DNA from 2 places in the Sporosarcina sp. SAFN-015 genome. Region 2 is predicted to be linked to the other one. Evidence: riboswitches for the same ligand, from Rfam matches in the RefSeq annotation. Region 2 holds a riboswitch; the other holds the start of a gene.
What was found. A riboswitch is a leader RNA that binds a small molecule or an ion and turns the genes downstream of it on or off. The one in region 2 is predicted to bind S-adenosylmethionine.
Positions count from the first base shown of each region.

Region 1: it holds a riboswitch for S-adenosylmethionine, as region 2 does, so the genes downstream of both, metK (methionine adenosyltransferase) here and metA (homoserine O-acetyltransferase MetA) in region 2, are expected to answer to the same signal.

Region 1 is NZ_JBPFDR010000008.1:16,994-21,196, reverse strand. It holds gene ACR65H_RS13915 (gamma carbonic anhydrase) at 19-531, shown strand; gene metK (methionine adenosyltransferase) at 767-1,969, opposite strand; SAM riboswitch class I at 2,156-2,273, opposite strand; gene pckA (phosphoenolpyruvate carboxykinase (ATP)) at 2,444-4,030, shown strand; gene ACR65H_RS13900 (amidohydrolase) at 4,176-4,203, shown strand, end outside.
Region 2 is NZ_JBPFDR010000004.1:34,909-39,111, reverse strand. It holds gene ACR65H_RS08345 (glycerophosphodiester phosphodiesterase) at 1-643, opposite strand, end outside; gene ACR65H_RS08340 (AbrB/MazE/SpoVT family DNA-binding domain-containing protein) at 733-1,011, opposite strand; gene ACR65H_RS08335 (YitT family protein) at 1,207-2,064, shown strand; SAM riboswitch class I at 2,120-2,227, shown strand; gene metA (homoserine O-acetyltransferase MetA) at 2,332-3,240, shown strand; gene ACR65H_RS08325 (YetF domain-containing protein) at 3,366-4,082, shown strand.

The DNA of each region.
Region 1 (4,203 bases), on a different contig from region 2:
AGAAAAGGAGAGACGTTCATGATTTATCCTTACAACGGAAAAACCCCACAAATTGATCCAACCGTCTACGTTGCGGATTATGCAACGATTACTGGCGATGTAACGATCGGGGCAAACAGTTCCATTTGGTTCAATACGGTCATCCGAGGAGATGTCGCCCCGACGATTATCGGTGAGCGAGTGAGCATCCAAGATTTAAGCTGCCTACACCAAAGTCCAGGAAAAACATTGCTGATTGAAGATGAGGTTACAGTTGGCCATAAGGCGATTTTACATAGTTGTATTGTTCGTAAAGGTGCACTCATCGGCATGGGAGCCATCATTTTGGACGGAGCTGAAATCGGCGAGGGAGCATTCATCGGTGCAGGCAGCCTCGTACCACCAGGCAAGAAAATACCGCCTGGTTGCCTAGCTCTTGGCTCACCAGCGAAAGTCGTCCGTGAATTGAATGATGAAGATCGAGCAGAGATGGAACGTGTTTTGAATAGCTATGTTGAAAAAGGCAAGATTTATAAAGAGATGCAAATATAAACTAGGTGCTGTCCAATTGGGCAGCATCTTTATTTATTTAATCCCATTGATCATCACTTTTTATCACTATTTATAACGCTATAATTTTCGTTAGGTTCCTCCTTTTAAATTATGACGCTTCGTGAAATTAATGAGCCTTTACGAAATTCTTTGATTCCCTGTTCTATTGGCTAAATAAAAAATCAGCAGTACTCATCAATTATTCGATGAAGTGCTGCTGATATTCTTTCAAATATTAAACAGTCAAGCCAGCCTTTGCGATCAAATCTTCCGCTTTGTCTGTCTGCTCCCAAGGGAGTTCAACGTCAGTACGTCCGAAATGGCCGTATGCCGCTGTCTGTTTGTAAATCGGACGGCGAAGGTCGAGCATTTTAATAATGCCGGCAGGACGTAAATCGAATAGTTCACGTACGATTTCCACTAGCTTACTTTCCTCGACTTTTCCTGTTCCGAACGTATCGATTGAAATGGAAACTGGTTTTGCAACACCGATCGCATAAGCCAATTGAACTTCACAACGATCCGCAAGTCCCGCAGCAACGATATTTTTCGCAACATAGCGCGCAGCATATGAAGCAGAACGGTCCACCTTTGTCGCATCTTTTCCGGAGAATGCACCGCCACCATGACGCGCATAGCCACCATATGTGTCAACGATGATCTTCCGGCCAGTCAAACCGGCATCCCCTTGTGGTCCGCCGATGACGAAACGGCCGGATGGGTTGATGAAGTATTTTGTTTCTTCATCTAATAATTCTGCTGATACGACTGGATAGATGACATGTTCTTTAATATCACGTTGAATTTGCTCTAAAGTGATATCAGGATGATGTTGAGTAGAGATTACGATTGTGTCAATCCGAACCGGGTTATTATCCTCATCATACTCAACTGTTACTTGCGTTTTACCGTCTGGTCGCAAATAATCAAGCGTATCGTCTTTTCTCACTTGCGCAAGTCTGCGTGAAAGTTTATGCGATAAGCTGATCGGCATCGGCATAAGCTCAGGTGTTTCATTGCAAGCATAACCGAACATTAGCCCTTGGTCTCCCGCTCCGATCGCTTCGAGCTCTTCATCCGTCATTGTCCCTTCACGTGCTTCAAGTGCTTGATCGACACTTGCCGCGATGTCAGGAGATTGTTCATCGATGGACGTCAATACAGATGACGTCTCCCAGTCGAATCCGAACTTAGCGCGTGTATAGCCAATTTCCTTCACTGTATCCCGTACGACTTTCGGGATGTCAACATAAGTTGTTGTCGTAATTTCTCCGATGACTAAAACGAGTCCTGTTGTAATTGTCGTCTCACAGGCTACACGTGCATTCGGATCTTCCTCTAAGATGGCATCCAAAATGGCGTCAGAAATCTGATCGCACATTTTATCCGGATGGCCTTCAGTTACCGATTCTGAAGTGAACAATCGGCGATTTGTCATTGTAATTTCCTCCTTAAAAGCTTGCAAATATTGATACGGTACTCTAATTGTCCCAGTAAGTTCAGCGCCTAGAGAGTCGACGTCAACATACACAAGGATTAAGGGCTTGATTCATTCAATAAAAAAGCCCTTCGCTCACGTAAATATACATGAGGAAAGGCATAATTTCAAAAGCAGCACCTTTCACTCTTATCGTCCAAGGAATTCACCTTGCTCCAGGTTTGGCACCTTCTCGCGGCCAATAAGGTCCACGCAGGTTGCCGGGCTTCATAGGGCCTGTCCCTCCGCCAGCTCGGGATAAGAGTATCCGTTCAATAAATAATCCTACGAAAAAGTTTGTACTTTGTCAAACATTTTATGCATATATACTTGAGTTTTGAATTAGTATAGATTATTATTCTAAATGTGTTATACTATTTACGAAATGTGATGAAACCCACCAACTGGGATTACATGCAAAGGACGGTACTTAAAATGATTTCAGCTAAAATTGAAAACGGATTACACGAGTTACTTTCAGGCAACAACGTAAACATACAGCCTTCAGTGGCAGAACTGGTTGAAAAAGCAACTTCCCGTGGAGAAGCGAAACTTTCTGCAGATGGCGCACTTACTGCAGAGACAGGAAAGTATACTGGCCGTTCTCCTGAGGATAAGTATATTGTCGAAGAGGAATCTTCAAAAGACAAAATCGACTGGGGCAAAGTGAACCGCCCGATTTCATCTGAAATCTTTGATTCATTATATAAGAAAGTCTTAAACCATTTAAAAGCTAAGGAAGAGCTATTCGTATTCAAAGGATTTGCAGGAGCGGATAAAGCGTCCCAGCTGTCTATCCAAGTCATCAATGAATTCGCATGGCAAAACTTGTTCGTCAACAATCTTTTCATTCGCCCTACTGAGGAAGAATTGAAAACGCATGAAGCTCAATTCACGGTTATCGCTGCTCCGACATTCAAAGCAGATCCGGCAGTAGACGGAACGAAATCCGAAACCTTCATCATTGTATCACTTGAGAAGCGTATTGTGTTAATTGGAGGTACGGAATATGCGGGAGAAATGAAAAAATCGATTTTCTCCGTTATGAACTACTTGCTGCCTGAGCACGGCATACTATCCATGCACTGCTCTGCAAACGTTGGCGAAGAAGGAGATGTCGCTTTATTCTTCGGTCTTTCTGGAACAGGAAAAACGACGCTTTCAGCAGATGCTAACCGTAAACTAATTGGTGATGATGAGCACGGCTGGTCCGAAAACGGAGTCTTCAACATCGAAGGCGGCTGCTATGCGAAAACGATCAATCTCTCAAAAGAGAAGGAACCAGAAATTTACGGAGCGATCCGTTTCGGTTCAGTATTGGAAAACGTCGTCTTGGATGAAAAGACTCGCAAGCCCGATTACGACGATAATTCATTGACTGAAAATACGCGTGCAGCATACCCGATCCATAATATCGAAAACATCGTGATGCCATCGGTTGCAGGACATCCGAAAGCAATTGTCTTCTTAACAGCGGATGCATTCGGCGTATTGCCTCCAATCTCCAAATTGACGAAGGAACAAGCGATGTATCACTTCCTAAGCGGTTTCACTTCGAAGCTAGCAGGAACTGAGCGCGGCGTCACTTCACCGGAAGCGACATTCTCTACATGCTTTGGTGCCCCTTTTCTCCCATTGCCTGCAACGGTCTACGCAGAAATGCTAGGGAAGAAAATCGACGAGCACGATGCACAAGTCTTCCTTGTCAACACGGGTTGGACTGGTGGAGTTTACGGTGTAGGACATCGTATGTCTTTGAAACATACACGTACAATGGTCCGTGCAGCAATCGCTGGCGAATTGAACGATGTGGAATACGAAGAGAATGCAATTTTCGGTCTTGCTATGCCTAAAGCAATTGACGGCGTACCGACTGAAGTATTGAACCCTCGTAACGCTTGGAGCGATCCGACAGCTTACGATCAAAAAGCGAAAGAGTTGGCAGATCTTTTCCGTGAGAACTTCAAGAAATTCGGTCATGTTTCTGAAGAAATCACTCAAAAAGGCGGACCAGTCGCTTAATACAAAGACAGTGAAGATCCAGGCGCTATGTTGCGCCTGGATCTTTTTTTATATAGCTTTTTAATACGTTTAACGACACTTTTCTAGGGTACTTTTATTGTATCTGACTAATTCTTCGGTCACGTAAAATAATGGAGTGGATATCTTGAAAGATAAATTAATGAGCATGCTTG
Region 2 (4,203 bases):
TTGCGTATGATTCGTCGTTCACTGTGAAAGTTCTGACGGGCATGCCGCTTTTTATAACTTCAGTGATGGAAGGGCGGATTGCGGCAGGGAATAGGATGTGAAGCGCATCCGCAGGTATTTTGTGTAAATAGTCCAACGGGTGGACGAGTACTTCCATGAATAATGCTGCTGTCTCGATTTGAGGATTGATTCGCTTGACGAGCTGGATGGCAGTGTGGTCAAAAGATGAAATGATAACGCGGGATTCCAGTTGCCTTTCCTCAATTAATTCAAGCACTTTTTGAACCATTCCTTCATAAGGAAAAATATCCGATTTCAACTCGATATTTAGTTTATGATCTGTCGAATCGAATATATCGAGAACTTCCTTCAATGTTGGGATTGTTTCACCGTGGAATTCGGGTGCAAACCAGCTGCCGAAGTCATATGATTTCAATTCTGCCAAGGACATATCTTTCACATAGCTTGTTCCATTTGAAGTACGGTCAATTGTTTCATCATGGATGACGACGAGTTCACCATCCGCTGCCATATGTACATCGAATTCAACGCCAAAAACAGGGAGACGTGCAGCTTCCTTGAATGCGGCAATCGTATTTTCCGGATAGTTTCCGGATGCGCCTCTATGTGCAATAATCTTCATTTAGCTTCCTCCGTTTTCATAGATCGGATCATTTTTCCCGCAGCAAAAGGGCCACGGTACTTTACCGTTGCCCTCTCATTTGGAACTAGTCAATCCCAAGTTTTATTTGCTTCGATTTCTTTTTTCAATATTTCCGCTCCTTTAGGACTTATATACATGCCATTTGAAAGTTTTGTATTTTCGGGGGTGATTTCTCCGGTTACGATGCATGCCGCATCCACCACATATTTTCGAAGAATGATCATATCATCGTCAACAAAGATTTCCATTGGTGCTCCTTTTTCGAGCTTCAATGTATTTCTTAATTCTTTTGGAATCACGATTCGGCCAAGATGGTCGACTTTCCTGACAATACCTAAACTTCGCATAGTATCCTCCCTGACTTATGTTTTTTTTTTACTATTGTCTACAATTATACCAGTTAATTAGAAAAATACAAAAAAATGAATATACTTTCATTTAGTCTCCTATTCTCTCTATTCCTTTTATCTATGCTTTAAAACGTTTCTGAACAACGTTTTTTCTGATAGAATAGTTAAGTCTTTTAAGAAAGGAGAACAATTATGTCATTATTTCATAGGAAGTCGGTAGTTTTCGACTATGTTCAAATCATTATCGGAGCGACATTGGTCGGTCTTTCATTCAATATATTTTTATTGCCATCGCGCATAGCGGCGGGCGGCATTTCTGGTGTCAGTACGATCCTCTATGAATTATTCGGCTATAATCCTGCGTACGTTCAATGGCTTATTAATATTCCACTTATCGTGTTGGGACTATTGCTTGCAGGGAAGGAATTCAGTACAAAGACAATCGTAGGTACTTTTTTTGTTCCATTCGTCATCTATTTGACGCATGGTCTCCATTTACACGTTGATAACCCGCTTCTTAGTTCCATCTATGGGGGCATAATGCTCGGGATTGGACTTGGGATTGTGTATAGAGGGAATGGTTCCACAGGCGGCACAGCTTTGATAGCCCAACTCCTAAAAAAGTATACCGGTATTTCAAGCGGCTTTTCCCAATTGATCGTGGATGGAATTGTCGTTGTCACTTCAGCTTTTGTTTTCAATTTTGAACTTGCTTTATACGCCCTTATGTCGATTTACGTAACGAGCAAGGTAATAGACTTCGTACAGTTGCAAACTTCACCGATAAAACTTGTTCTCATCATTACGGAAAATGAAGAGAAAATCCAGTCGGTCATTCAAAATGAAATTGACCGGGGGTTGACGAAAGTGAAATCGACGGGAGGATATTCGAATAACGAGAAGACAATGATCTTCTGCGTCGTGGAACAGTCAGAAGCTGTCTATTTAAAAAAATTGCTTCAAACCGCTGAACCGTCATCATTTGTCATTTTCCTTAACGCTTCAGAAATATTAGGACTTGGTTTTTCAAAAGCGAAAATTCATCGATGATAAAAAATCAGTATACAATTCAAATAATGATGATATAATAGTTTCAATTGAATATTTCTTATCAAGAGAAGCTGAGGGATTTGGCCCGATGAAGCTTCAGCAACCTCTGCGTCTGCAGGAAGGTGCTACCTCCAACAAGATGTTACATCTTGAGAGATAAGAACGGAGAAGTTTTAAACGAATCCTCGTTCCTATCTAATGGAACGGGGTTTTTTAACGTCTAGGCTTCGGGCGCAATGCGCTTTTGAATAATAAGGGGGAGACGAAATGCCAATCAATATACCTGAACAATTGCCGGCACGTGAGCTGTTGAAAGAAGAGAGGATCTTCGTAATGGATGAAGGGCGGGCGACGACACAGGATATCCGTCCGTTAAATATTCTTATCTTGAACTTAATGCCGGAAAAAGAAAAAACAGAGCTTCAGTTGCTTCGACTGCTAGGCAATACGCCGCTGCAAGTGAATGTTACGTTTTTGAATACCGCTACGTATGAATCAAAAAATGTGAGCAAAAATCATTTGGATTCTTTTTATACGACATTCGAGCACGTCAAAAACAGACGTTATGACGGGCTAATTATTACAGGCGCGCCGATTGAGCATTTACCGTTCGAGGATGTCGTCTACTGGGATGAATTGAAACAGATTATGGATTGGTCCAAAACCAATGTCACTTCGACACTACATATTTGCTGGGGCGCTCAAGCTGCCCTTTATCACCATTATGGCATCAATAAATTTGAACTGCCGAAAAAACTATCGGGCATATATAGTCATCAACTGACCGATCCGACTGTTGAATTGACACGTGGCTTCAACGATGTTTTCACTGCTCCACATTCGCGGTATACGTCAGTGTCAATCGAGGAGATCGAGCAAGAGCAGGATCTTCAACTATTGGCGGTTTCAGAAGAAGCTGGCGCATTCATCATCCTATCAAAGGATTCCAGACAGATTATGATTACGGGTCATTTAGAATATGATGCATGCACACTTGGCGAAGAGTATGCGCGAGATTTGAAAAAAGGGATCGATATTGAAATCCCTGAAAACTATTTCCCGAATGACGACCCCAAAAAACAACCGTTAAATACATGGCGTTCCCATACACATCTTCTTTTCTCGAACTGGTTGAATTATTATGTGTACCAAGCGACACCGTTCGAATGGGAATAAAAATAAAATAGACTAACGCGAAGCACGAGTTTTGAATTTCGTGCTTCGTTTTTGTGTTTTATACATTTTTCGTCCGTATATTGTCCAAGTACTTTCACACACTAATTGTAGTGGAGGTGTGTACGATGATTTCGGAAGCTCTTGAAAGCATGCATTTTTGGGAAATGGTATCTCGAACTACATTTGCTTTTATAACACTTATGATTCTTGCCAGATTGATGGGGAAAAAACAGATTTCACAGCTTACATTTTTTCATTACGTCACTGGAATTACAATCGGCTCAATTGCGGCTGATATAGCTGCGCAATCGGAAACCCCTTTTCTGAATGGTGCGGTTGGTTTGATTTGGTGGGCATTGTTGACTGTTTTCGTGAACTATTTAACAATGAAATCGAAAAAAGCAAGGAAGCTTTTCGATGATTCACCAACTATCGTAATACACAGAGGAAAAATAAGTGAACAGGGGATGAAGAAAGCTCGCCTCACATTGAATGATCTTAATATGATGCTCCGCGAGCAAAGTATATTTACGGTCACGGACGTGAACTATGCTATTCTCGAAACGAATGGGCAATTAAGTGTCATGAAAAAAGCAAGCCAGGAAGCAGCTACCCGCAAAGATGTAAAAGCACCTGGCCAAGAGCCAAAGTATATACCAACAGAAATCATTTCAGACGGGAATTTGATCAAAGAAAATTTGACCGAGCTGAACTTAACAGAAGAATGGGTATATGAGCAACTAAAGAAAAATGGGATTGGTAAAGTGGAACAAGTATATTACGCTGAAATCACTGGCGACGGAAGCCTCCATATCGACATGCGTACAGAAGATAAAAAGTAAGTTACGATGCTAAAAAGGGGGCCGAATTTTACCGCCCCCAAATATTTAAGTAGACATTACGACAACTAATGCTACTTTTATGTTATAATGACTGACAGTCATTCATTCATTTAGTGGAGAG